DNA from 2 places in the Bacillus sp. m3-13 genome. Region 2 is predicted to be linked to the other one. Evidence: a T-box and tRNA genes for the amino acid it is inferred to sense, from the RefSeq annotation. Region 2 holds a T-box; the other holds one or more tRNA genes.

Region 1 (6,130 bases), on a different contig from region 2:
TGAGAAATATAATTTGTACAATTTACCTCAAACTTTTTAAACTGAGGATTATGCCTGTTCCAATATTGCTCCGCATACCTGACTGCTTCCACCCGACTATATTTAAAACGCAATGGCTCCTGTTCTTCCTCCTCTTGTGGAGGAAGAAACCGAGGTGAAGTCCGATCCCCCTCATCCTGAATGGAAAAATCTTGTATAAGTTCACCATCCATCCATTCAGAATAACGCTGATCTGCTTCTTCCTCTAGATACAACTTCTCTCTTTGCTTTATTAAATACCGAACGTGAATCTCATAAAAAACAGTGGCCTCCCGCTGCTGTTCATCCTCATGAATCGAATGAATCCTCGCCGTCGCACTGCACTTAACTATTTCCGCTCCCCTGCGTTTATGTGCATCTTGTTTTCGTTTTATGGTGATATCGTTCATAATTGCTCTACTAGTTTGTTTGCTTTTGAAAACATAAGTATCAAGGCGGTTCTGAATATGTTCTTTCAGCTTATCTCTCATGGGCTTGCCCCTTCCTCTGGGTAATGTTCCTTGTAGATATGTTTATGTGAGGAGCTTGGGAAATGTGTGAGAGATTTTGTTTTGTTTTTTGGGAAGTGGTTTGGGATTTGGGGTTGGGTTTTGTTAGAAGGTTTTGGGTAGCTAGGGGTTGGGGTTAGATCTTTGTTAGAAGGTTTTGGGTAACTAGGGGTTGGGGTTGGATCTTTGTTAGAAGGTTTTTGGGTAACTAGGGGTTGGGGTTGGATCTTTGTTAGAAGGTTTTTGGGTAACTAGGGGTTGGGGTTGAATCTTTGTTAGAAGGTTTTTGGGTAACTAGGGGTTGGGGTTGGATCTGTGTTAGAAGGTTTTTGGGTAACTAGGGGTTTGCTCCGAAGCATTTGTCTCGTACTAGGACAATGTTTCCCTTTTTTCAATGGGTGAGGGAGTCATTCAGCTCGTACGAGGACAATGTTTCCCACTTTTCACTGGCTGAGGGAGTTATTCAGCTCGTACGAGGACAATGTTTCCCACTTTTCACTGGCTGAGGGAGTCATTCATTTCATACGAGGACAATGTTCTATACTTTCCTCTTGCAGAGGGAGTCATTCGGCTCATACGAAGACAATGTTTCCACCTTTTGGCTAACCCCTGGAGTCACCAAATTTTAAATTATCAAGCTTTTATATCAGTTCTTATTAATCTTTGCGTATCCTTTACATAATTAGCCGATTTTCCATATCCAATTAATGAAAAGTTAATTTGCAAAACCCTTTGAATTACTTTCTTAGAAACAGTTTCCCCAATCCAATCATGAATGATCTTTGTAGAGATTTTTATTTGTGGAAACAAACTACGACACTCATTTATAGACCTTAACAAAGCCGTATCCAAAGCTTCCTTACTTCCACAACTTTCACACTCAATCATTCTATAATGATGGCGAACCCCCATCCCCCTACACCCAACACAAACAATCCCCTTCCGCAACTCCTCATACCTATACTCGGGCATCCGTTCATAGGGGGACTTCTCGATATGCAATTCGCACAACTTCTCAGCCAAACGAGAGTGCCGTGCATGTAACTTTCCTGAACTAGCAGATTGCTTCAATATTTTCTTAGAAAACCGATTTAACTGGGACCAGAACACAATAGGTAATTTAGGTGAGCAATTAAAAAGGGTAAACTCGGGGTTAATAAATATGAGGGTAGATTCTATGGGGAGTTGATATCCGAGGCTTCTGAGGAGTTGTCTTAACGCGGATTCGCATCGTTGCATTTGTGATAAGGGATCTTTAATTTCTTTACTGCCGGAATACCACCTGTCTTTTTCAAGTAAGAAATCCCCTTCAAAATTCTTCACTTCAAACAAATACACCCTATCCCCGCCAATTACAAGGGAGTCAATTTGAAACAAACTGCCTGCATGCTCTAGCAAGAGATCATTCACCACAATCCACTCCCCATCCAAACTAGAAAACCATTTATCGAACAGCACCTCTCCTTGGTAACCTTTTTCCAAATTCCAAAATCGACTATCATCCAATAATCCGCCGCGGGCCTTCAGCATCCTTAATAACATAAGCTCCTCTGACTCCATACGCTCCTTCAACATAAAACTCATCCACAACTCTCCCATCACAAAAAAATTTAAAAGCAGGCAAACCTAATTACCTACTTTTAATCCAAAACCCAATACTCACTCGTCCCTCCATGAACCTGTAGAAACATTTCGCTAATCGACGCAAGCATTTTTTCACATTCCCCCCTAAGCATAGATGGCTTAAAATACACAACATGCAACGCAGAAGTGCTTTCCTCTGATACGGCTGTCCTACGACTATCAACAAAGGGACTTCCAAAAGGACCTTCACCATCACGAGTGTGAAGCATCTTAGATAGCTTAATTTCCCGTCCATTCAAACCCTCATAGCTTACTGTTTCATCTCCCACTGCAATCGATACATCGCCGATAACCTTGTCAGCATCATAAATTCCAAATGGTATTTCATATTTCATCGAAAAAAAGTTGTTCAAATCCACAGCGGAATTAAATGGCTCTAGGAATTGTCCTTTTTTCACCCTACGGTACAACGCCTCAATGGCTGGGCGATATCTAGATGGATCTGTCCCTGTTTCCTTGAATACAGAACGCCACTCAGCGACCCCAGGAATAACTTTCATATCCTTATCTTCTAAATCTAAGTGAAGCGATTCTTGGAAAAGACGTATTCTTCCTTTTAACATTTGAGGTGATGCTCCCACTATAATATCTTTATAATGAATAATGCCGTATTTTGAAGACGGTAGCTTACTTTTAACGTCATCCCTAACTGTCACTTTCACAACAAACACCCTTTCATTTCATTAATATGGTAATTGTATCATATACCTTTTAGCTCCAGCTTGCATTTTGGATATAATTAGATATATCAAACAAAATAATACTTCCTAAAAATATGTTAAAATATAGGTTGGCTGAAAAACAATAAAGGAGGTGTTCACATTGAATGAGGAAAACATCAAACTAAAAGAAGAATTAATCGCCTATAGTAAACAAATAGGAATTGATAAGATTGGATTTGCAAGCGCTGGAGTGTTTACTGGTCTTAAAGAAAGGCTAATCACTCAACAGGAGCTTAACTATCAATCAGGGTTTGAGGAACCAGATATTAAAAAACGTACTAACCCTGAGCTCATAGTGCCAAAAGCGAAAAGCATTATTGCCATTGCTCTTGCATATCCCTCCAAAATGAAAGACGCCCCAAGAAGCACTCGTGAAGAGCGACGAGGGATATTTTGCCGCGCTTCATGGGGAGTGGACTATCATGATATTTTACGAGAGAAACTCAGATTGTTAGAAGCGTTCATAAAAGAAAAACGTCCAGACGCTCTAATGAAATCCATGGTAGATACCGGGGAACTAAGTGACAGAGCAGTTGCTGAACGTGCTGGTATCGGTTGGAGCGGAAAGAACTGTGCCATTATAACGCCTGAATTTGGTTCCTATGTGTATTTGGGTGAAATGATTACTACATTACCCTTTGAACCAGATACGCCTCTAGAAGATAACTGTGGAACCTGTAATAAATGTGTGGAAGTCTGTCCGACAGGGGCACTCGTTCAAGGTGGACAACTCGATTCCAATAAATGCATTGCCTTCCTAACACAAACAAAAGGTTTCCTTGCAGAAGAATACCGAACAAAATTAGGAAACAGGCTCTATGGTTGTGATACCTGCCAGACAGTGTGTCCTGAAAATAAAGGTAAAGACTTTCATCTACATCCTGAAATGGAGCCTGATCCAGAAATCGTAAAACCGAAGCTAAAACCTCTCCTGACCATCTCCAACAGAGAATTCAAAGAGAACTTTGGTAAGATCTCCGGCTCCTGGCGTGGGAAAAAGCCGATACAACGAAATGCCATTATCGCTTTGGCTCATTATAAAGATACTTCCGCCATTCCTGATCTCCTAAGCCTGTTAGAAAATGATCCTCGCCCAGTAATTAGAGGAACAGCAGCCTGGGCAGTAGGAAGAATAGGAGATAAGCAAGCTTTAGTATCCCTGCAAAATTATAAGGCAACAGAAAAAGATCCTGAAGTGTTAAAAGAACTGGAAAACGGAATTAAAATGCTAACAGAATAAGATCAACAACACGTTTAAAGCCACAGAGCATATCCGAGCTCTGTGGCGTTTATTAATGGATGCAAAATCAAAATACTTTCAACAGTACAAAAAAGACCCAACCAAAGGTTAGAGTCTTGATAAGTTATGTATGGAGCGGGTGAAGAGAATCGAACTCTCATCATCAGCTTGGAAGGCTGAGGTTTTACCACTAAACTACACCCGCGATTGGTACCGGTGGCCGGGGTCGAACCGGCACTCCAGAGGAACACGATTTTGAGTCGTGCGCGTCTGCCAATTCCGCCACACCGGCATACTCAATCATAATTATTCAAATGGTGCCGAGGACCGGAATCGAACCGGTACGGTAGTCACCTACCGCAGGATTTTAAGTCCTGTGCGTCTGCCAGTTCCGCCACCCCGGCTTGTCTCGTATATAAGAATAACTATTATAATAAAATTGGAGGTGGCAACCGGATTTGAACCGGTGATAAAGGTTTTGCAGACCTTGGCCTTACCACTTGGCTATGCCACCTGAAATATTTGGAGCGGAAGACGGGATTCGAACCCGCGACCCCCACCTTGGCAAGGTGGTGTTCTACCACTGAACTACTTCCGCAAAATGGCTGGGCTAGCTGGATTCGAACCAACGCATGTCGCAGTCAAAGTGCGATGCCTTACCGCTTGGCTATAGCCCATTAAAACCGGAAATAAAAACGACTCAATCTTTTATATAAGTCGATGAAATAAAATATGGGGCGACTGATGGGAATCGAACCCACGAATGCCTGAACCACAATCAGGTGCGTTAACCACTTCGCCACAGCCGCCATAATTTTTATAAAATTGGCAGGGGCAGTAGGAATCGAACCCACACCGGAGGTTTTGGAGACCTCTGTTCTACCGTTAAACTATGCCCCTAAGATACATTTTGTTACTGTTTATTTCAAAAGAAATGGTGGAGGGGGGCAGATTCGAACTGCCGAACCCGAAGGAGCGGATTTACAGTCCGCCGCGTTTAGCCACTTCGCTACCCCTCCATATTCCTGGTGCCGGCGATAGGAGTCGAACCCACGACCTACTGATTACAAGTCAGTTGCTCTACCAACTGAGCTACACCGGCATTATATGGTGATTCTTTCACATTGGTGAAAAAATCATGGTGGCTCGGGACGGAATCGAACCGCCGACACATGGATTTTCAGTCCATTGCTCTACCAACTGAGCTACCGAGCCTAATTCTATTTTCAAAGAAAATGGCGGTCCCGACCGGGATCGAACCGGCGATCTCCTGCGTGACAGGCAGGCATGTTAACCGCTACACCACGGGACCATTTGGTTGCGGGGACAGGATTTGAACCTGCGACCTTCGGGTTATGAGCCCGACGAGCTACCGAACTGCTCCACCCCGCGATAATGTTATTGTTAAAATAATGGTGGAGGATGACGGGATCGAACCGCCGACCCTCTGCTTGTAAGGCAGATGCTCTCCCAGCTGAGCTAATCCTCCTATGTATGGACACATTGTAAATGTCTCGAAAGAAACTTTGGTGACCCGTACGGGATTCGAACCCGTGTTACCGCCGTGAAAGGGCGGTGTCTTAACCGCTTGACCAACGGGCCAAAGATAATGGCGGAGAGCAAGGGATTTGAACCCTTGAGACGGCGTTGACCGTCTACACGATTTCCAATCGTGCTCCTTCGGCCACTCGGACAGCTCTCCATATTATGGCTCCACCAGTAGGATTCGAACCTACGACCCTTCGGTTAACAGCCGAATGCTCTACCGCTGAGCTATGGTGGATTAATACCAGCCTGGCAACGTCCTACTCTCACAGGGGGAGATCCCCCAACTACCATCGGCGCTGAAGAGCTTAACTTCCGTGTTCGGTATGGGAACGGGTGTGACCTCTTCGCCATCATTACCAGACAAATATTATTATAATATATCTTTGAAGAAAATCAAGATGTTTTTTCATCTTTTTTATTCCTTCAAAACTAGATAATGTGTTCATATC
Region 2 (6,130 bases):
CAAAGGAAGGGATGGATTTACCAAGCACCGCCATAATTGTAGATCCGTAGTCAACCCATGTGTTTTGTCTTAATGCAGCAATAACTCCCAAGAATATTCCGATTATTGTACCGAAGAACATTGCTTGAAATCCGAGTTGAGCTGATGGACCAATACGTTGCATGATCAAGCTCGTAACGCTTCTGTTATCATATTGAAACGAGATACCAAGATCACCTTGAACTAGGCTTCCAATATATTTCAAATATTGTACAGGCATTGGATCATCAAGACCATATTTGGCATTTAGTATTGCTTTTTGTGCTTCTGACAGTTTGTCTTGCATCGTAAATGGGGAACCTGGCATCATCTTCATCAGGAAGAATGTAAATGAGGCAATTAAGAATAAGGTGATAAACATATATAAGATACGTTGCAACAAGTACTTTGTCATCTCTGCACCTCCTAAAAAATAATGCGTCGAATTCGAATTGTTTATAATTTTCCCTAAAATTCGACAATTTCCTTACAGGGAAAAAGAGAGTATATGTTTCAAATATACTCTCTTTATCTCTATTTTAAAAGAATTATTTTTATATCAGTATAATATTATTTACCGCTGATGTAAGCCCATTTGTAGCTGAAGTCAGGACCGAAGTTGTGACGGTATACGTTTTGAACGTAAGGCTTCCAAAGTCTTGTTGTTCCGCGTTGGTAAATCGGAGCAATTGCAGCATCTTCTTCAAGAAGAATTCTTTCTGCTTCTTGCATCGCCTCAAAACGTTTTACAGGATCGTTCGCATACGTTGTCATTACATCGTTCAATAATTTATCGTACTCTTCGTTGGAGTAACCCATCTTGTTGTTTCCTCCATCTGTAATCCAAAGGTTAGAGAAAGAAATCGCATCAAGATAGTCAGGACCCCATCCAGCAAGCTGCATATCATAGTCCATTGCCGCATCTAAATCTAGGCGTTGAGCAAATGGTACTTCTTTCAACTTGATTGTTAAACCAGGAAGATTTTCTTGCATTTGGTTTTGAAGGTATTCTTGCATAGTTTTCGCTGTTTCAGTGTCTCCACCAAGGATTTCAATTGTAACAGCTTCAGTTCCTAATTCTTCTAGCCCTTTTTCCCAATACTCTTTTGCTTTTTCAGCATCGAATGCATTGAAATCGCCATTTTTCTCACGGAAGTCTTCTCCCGTTTCTGGGTGTTGAACAAATTCAACTGGTACAGAATAGTTTGCTGGAATAGAACCGTTGTTCAATACATAATCAGCCATGTCTTGCTTGTTGAAGCCCATAGAAATTGCTTTACGGATGTTAACATTCGCTAATGCTTCGTTTTTCGTTTGGTTAAATTTAAACCAGAAAATAGTTGGCTCTAAGTAAGAAATCAAGTCTGGATCTTCTTTGTACTGAGTTACAAAGTCAGATGTTAAACCTGGAGAGATATCAATTTGTTGTGCAGTGTATAAGTTAACACCAGTAGAAACCTCTTTAACAACTTTTACATTGATTTCATCAAGTTTTACTGTTTCTGCATCCCAATAATCAGCATTTTTCTTCATTGTCCAGCCTACTTCATGCTCCCAGCTGTCTAAAGTGAATGGACCATTGTAGATTAGTGTATCAGCTTCTAATGCATATTGGTCACCTTGTTCTTCCAAGAACTTTTGGTTTTGTGGGAAGAACGTAGGGAACGTCATTAAAGATTCGAAATAAGCAACAGGTTGCTCAAGTGTTACCTCAAGAGTGTAATCATCAACTGCTTTTACACCAAGCTCTTCAAGTGGTAATTCACCAGCAGAAACTTGTGTAGCATTTTTAATTTTTCCGTTCATCATATATGGACCATACTCAGAACCAGTGTTTGGATCTACAGCACGCTGCCAAGCATAAACGAAATCGTTTGCCGTTACAGGGTCACCATTGGACCAAACGGAATCTTCACGCAATGTGAAAGTATAAGTAAGGCCGTCTTCAGATACTTCATGACTTTTCGCAACACCTTCAACTACTTCATCATTTTCTCCAAGTCTGTAAAGACCTTCAAATACGTTGTTCATAACGTTGAATGCTACTGCATCCGTACCTTGTACGGTGTCCATTGTTGGAATCTCTGCAGAATCTACTACGTTAAGTACTTGTGGACCTGTTGGTTCTCCTTCACCTGTTGGTGGAGTATCCCCTTGTCCTCCATTGTTTTGCGCTGAATTTCCGCCGCCACATGCAGCTAAGAAAGCACTAAGTACAAGTGTAAGCGCTAAAAGAAGTAAATATTTTGACTTTTTCATTTACTTAACCCCCTAAAAAATTATGTCGAAAATTGTTGTGTTTCGAGGTAACGAGTTTTATTATACAAGTTTTCTAAACATTGTGCATTCATAAATTTAACGTCAATTTTACAAATTACTGATATTTCAAGCTTCTTCATTACAAAAATAGTTCTAAAGACCTATAAGGTGGTCACCAGAAGTGTTCCATATATTACAAATCTTTTACAAATATTACACCAAGTTTTCTTTTTATCTTTACAAGTAATTCCTTTTATAGTTTCTTTATATTTGTCTTATTCTATTCATTTCATTACAATACAATTTAGATGACTAAACTTTACACTTCTTACGTAGGAGGAAGCATGAATATTTCCGTTAAATCTTCACTCGTTTTTTTCTTAATTTTACTTTTAACAACCTTCGGCACATGTTGGATATATTATGGGGGAATTAACCTGCTGACCTTCATTAATACATCCTTTACCATTTCCAGTATCTTTATTTTTATTTCTTTATTCACACTAGTGGTCCAAAAAGGTTTTTTTGACGGCATAACTTATAGTTTCAGGAGAATCTTTGCATCCACGCAACCTGACAAAGAGTTAGAGCAAGATATTAGAAATGAAATGAGGCCGCCATCGGAACTGCTACAACCACTATCTACTCAGCATATTTTTGTAGCTTCCTTGTTGTTGTTCCTTTGTATGTTGATTTCGTTATTTATGTATTACAATAGTTGATATTTTCCATTGAAATGGTTATAATAAGAGAATATTTATTCATTAAAAGCAATGATGAAGAGTAGTAATAAACAGGTTAGTTTTTAGAGAGTTTGTGGTTGGTGGGAACAAACAGCTAACGTTTATGAATGGACTTCTGAGCTTCACGGCTGAACATATTAGTAGGCTGTGACGTATCCTTACGTTACAAGGTTAAGTGATTTCTGCAATTTTGTGTGAAATAATAAGGGTGGTACCACGGTCCATTCGTCCCTTTTCTAGGGATGAATGGGCCTTTTTGTATTTTCCAATAAAGTTTATCGTTGATTGCAGTGGAAGGCGCTTCGCTTTCCTGCGCGCCTTCCACTGCAATCAACTAATTATTTTAGACAAAGTGAATTTAGCCAGCACTTATATTTTAAGAAGAGGAGAATGAAAAATGAAAACAATTTTCTCAGGAATTCAGCCAAGTGGTAATGTCACACTTGGTAACTACATCGGAGCAATGAAGCAGTTTGTCGAATTGCAAAACGACTACAACAGTTACTTCTGTATCGTGGACCAACATGCAATTACCGTTCAACAGGATCCTCAGGAGCTTCGCAAAAATATCCGAAAGCTTGCTGCTTTATACTTGGCAATTGGCCTTGACCCAGAAAAAGCAACACTTTTTATTCAATCCGAAGTACCTGCGCACGCGCAACTAGGTTGGATGATGCAATGCGTTGCCTATATCGGGGAATTGGAAAGAATGACACAATTTAAAGATAAATCAACTGGTAAGGAAGCCGTAACTGCGGGATTACTTACTTATCCACCATTAATGGCGGCTGATATTCTGCTTTACAACACAGATGTTGTTCCCGTCGGAGAAGATCAAAAGCAACATCTTGAATTGACCAGAGACCTTGCAGAACGCTTTAATAAGAAATACCGTGAGATTTTGACTGTTCCAGAAGTCAAAATTGCCAAGGTTGGTGCCAGAATCATGTCACTAACAGAGCCAACAAAGAAAATGAGCAAATCTGATCCAAATTTGAAATCCTTTATTTCCTTATTGGATACACCAAAGCAACTTGAGAAGAAAATTAAAAGTGCAGTAACCGACTCTGAAGGAATTGTTCGTTATGATAAAGAAAACAAACCTGGAGTTTCCAATCTACTTTCTATCTATTCCATCTTGGCCAACAAAACGATTGAAGAATTGGAAGTTCAATATGAAGGAAAAGGATATGGGGACTTTAAAGGTGACCTTGCCAAAGTCGTAGTCGAAGCTCTTGAACCTATTCAAACGAAGTACAATGATCTTATTGAATCAGACAAACTTGATGCCATCCTTGATGAAGGTGCCGAACGCGCAAACCGTGTTGCCATGAAAACACTTAAGAAAATTGAAAATGCAATGGGCCTAGGCCGTAAACGCCGATAATTACAAATAAAAAAAGCTGTCAGTGCAAATCTCTGACAGCTTTTTTCTTTCCTCGGAAATATTCGACAGTTAATTAACTTTCGGGTGTTGCTCCAACTCCCACAACTTCTCAAAAAACGGCTGACCTTTTACCAAATGTTCACAAAATGTCTGATGTTTTTCAGACCAACCATCCCTTGTTTCCTCAAGTAATTGTGACCACACTTCCTCAAAACTCATCGACTGAATTTCTCGGTAATGAATAGGGTTCCATTCTGTATACCAATATCTAATTTCAGCAACATTACAAGTGGATCTTAATTGATCCAATGCCATAAAAAGGAGTTGCTTCAACTGTCTTTCTTTTCTAGTCAAACCGTTCATTATTTCCGGTGATGGGGATAAAATATGATAATCTTTTTGCGATTTGCTAGTTGGTGAGAATGAATACTTTTCATAATCATGGTTTTCCACCATATCATATACTAATTGTTCTTGCCTTGGAATAAGTCTACTTTTTCGAATTGGAATATTATAACCGATCGTATCTACAGCCAATATCCCTTGTCCATCTGTAACAACAAAGCAGTAGTCCAGTTGAATTCTCTCATGGTTTTTGCGAATATAGCTTTTTTGAAAAATATCTTCCAGCAAAGATGAAGGCAGCTCTTGGAGGTCGTTTTCAATATAATGAAACAAAACAGAATCTACTTTCAACAGAGGAACTTGGTCCAATAATTCTACACTATCGTCCTTCCTCCACTCATGAAAATGACAAACATTATAACCGTTTTCTTCTCCTTCAAACCAATTTACCCATACGTCATGAAGATACAACATATCATACCCCTCACTTCACATCTACTCTTTTATTTATCCAACAGTATGAACAGTGAAGTGCATAATTATTCCAAAATACCCAATTAATTTTCCATAAGTCTACTCATTGTCCCGAAAAGAGGGATTTGGGTTGCCAGATAAATAGATGCTGATGGCAACCAGAATCATGCCAATAGGTAAAAGATAGCATTCTGGTCTGGAGAGCAGAAAAAATAAGAACTCCATTAAACTTAATCCTGTTGCAAATAAATTCATGTATGCCAATATACTAATTCCGCCAACAACCGAGATTCCAAATCCAGTAACAAAAAGAATCCCCCTGACCATTAGCCATCTCTCACAGAATATTTCCTATTTATGAGCATCATAATGTCTCCTTGTCCAATCTATCTATTATTATTATCATTTTATGATATGACAAAAAAATAATGACAAGTTCGATTAAAAATAGGCAAAAAGAAAAGCCGAGATCGGCTCTCAGCTTTTCTAGTCAAGTGTTTTTGGATCAAGTGCATCACGTAATCCGTCTCCAACAAAGTTGAAACTTAACACTGTTATTAAAATCATTAACCCAGGAAATAGCGGATACCACCAGTGTTTTAACATGATAGTAAAGTTTTGCGCATCTTGCAGCATGTTACCCCAACTTGGTGTTGGTGGTTGAATCCCTAAACCTAAGTAACTTAACGCTGATTCTGCCAAGATTACTCCCCCTACACCTAATGTTGCAGATACGATGATTGGACCCATCGCATTTGGTAGGATATGAGAAAAGATAATTGTATGGCTTCTCGTTCCAATTGTTTTGGAAGCAAGTACGAATTCACGTGTACGAAGTGATAAGAACTCTCCACGCACAAGACGTGCTGTAAACGTCCATCCAGTTAAAGCGAAAATCAAAATT

What was found. The T-box of region 2 lies ahead of trpS (tryptophan--tRNA ligase). A T-box ahead of a tRNA ligase gene usually reads a tRNA of that ligase, here a tRNA-Trp.
Region 1: it has a tRNA-Trp gene. The T-box ahead of trpS (tryptophan--tRNA ligase) is inferred to sense a tRNA for this amino acid. The anticodon was not compared.

What each region holds. Positions count from the first base shown of each region.
Region 1 covers NZ_ACPC01000044.1:96-6,225, reverse strand. Annotated here, with positions in the region: gene M313_RS0117740 (amidase domain-containing protein) at 1-509, opposite strand, end outside; gene M313_RS0117735 (nuclease-related domain-containing protein) at 1,161-2,111, opposite strand; gene M313_RS0117730 (B3/B4 domain-containing protein) at 2,168-2,833, opposite strand; gene queG (tRNA epoxyqueuosine(34) reductase QueG) at 2,994-4,133, shown strand; tRNA gene M313_RS0117720 (tRNA-Gly) at 4,265-4,338, opposite strand; tRNA gene M313_RS0117715 (tRNA-Leu) at 4,342-4,425, opposite strand; tRNA gene M313_RS0117710 (tRNA-Leu) at 4,449-4,537, opposite strand; tRNA gene M313_RS0117705 (tRNA-Cys) at 4,574-4,647, opposite strand; tRNA gene M313_RS0117700 (tRNA-Gly) at 4,657-4,731, opposite strand; tRNA gene M313_RS0117695 (tRNA-Gln) at 4,736-4,810, opposite strand; tRNA gene M313_RS0117690 (tRNA-His) at 4,867-4,942, opposite strand; tRNA gene M313_RS0117685 (tRNA-Trp) at 4,960-5,033, opposite strand; tRNA gene M313_RS0117680 (tRNA-Tyr) at 5,069-5,152, opposite strand; tRNA gene M313_RS0117675 (tRNA-Thr) at 5,160-5,235, opposite strand; tRNA gene M313_RS0117670 (tRNA-Phe) at 5,273-5,348, opposite strand; tRNA gene M313_RS0117665 (tRNA-Asp) at 5,370-5,445, opposite strand; tRNA gene M313_RS0117660 (tRNA-Met) at 5,449-5,525, opposite strand; tRNA gene M313_RS0117655 (tRNA-Val) at 5,547-5,622, opposite strand; tRNA gene M313_RS0117650 (tRNA-Glu) at 5,661-5,735, opposite strand; tRNA gene M313_RS0117645 (tRNA-Ser) at 5,744-5,835, opposite strand; tRNA gene M313_RS0117640 (tRNA-Asn) at 5,842-5,916, opposite strand; rRNA gene rrf (5S ribosomal RNA) at 5,926-6,042, opposite strand.
Region 2 covers NZ_ACPC01000009.1:12,203-18,332, forward strand. Annotated here, with positions in the region: gene opp3b (oligopeptide ABC transporter permease) at 1-433, opposite strand, end outside; gene M313_RS0102265 (peptide ABC transporter substrate-binding protein) at 589-2,277, opposite strand; gene M313_RS26895 (DUF3899 domain-containing protein) at 2,622-2,999, shown strand; T-box leader at 3,042-3,256, shown strand; gene trpS (tryptophan--tRNA ligase) at 3,418-4,407, shown strand; gene M313_RS0102280 (YjbA family protein) at 4,477-5,226, opposite strand; gene M313_RS0102285 (YuzI family membrane protein) at 5,326-5,553, opposite strand; gene opp4C (oligopeptide ABC transporter permease) at 5,713-6,130, opposite strand, start outside.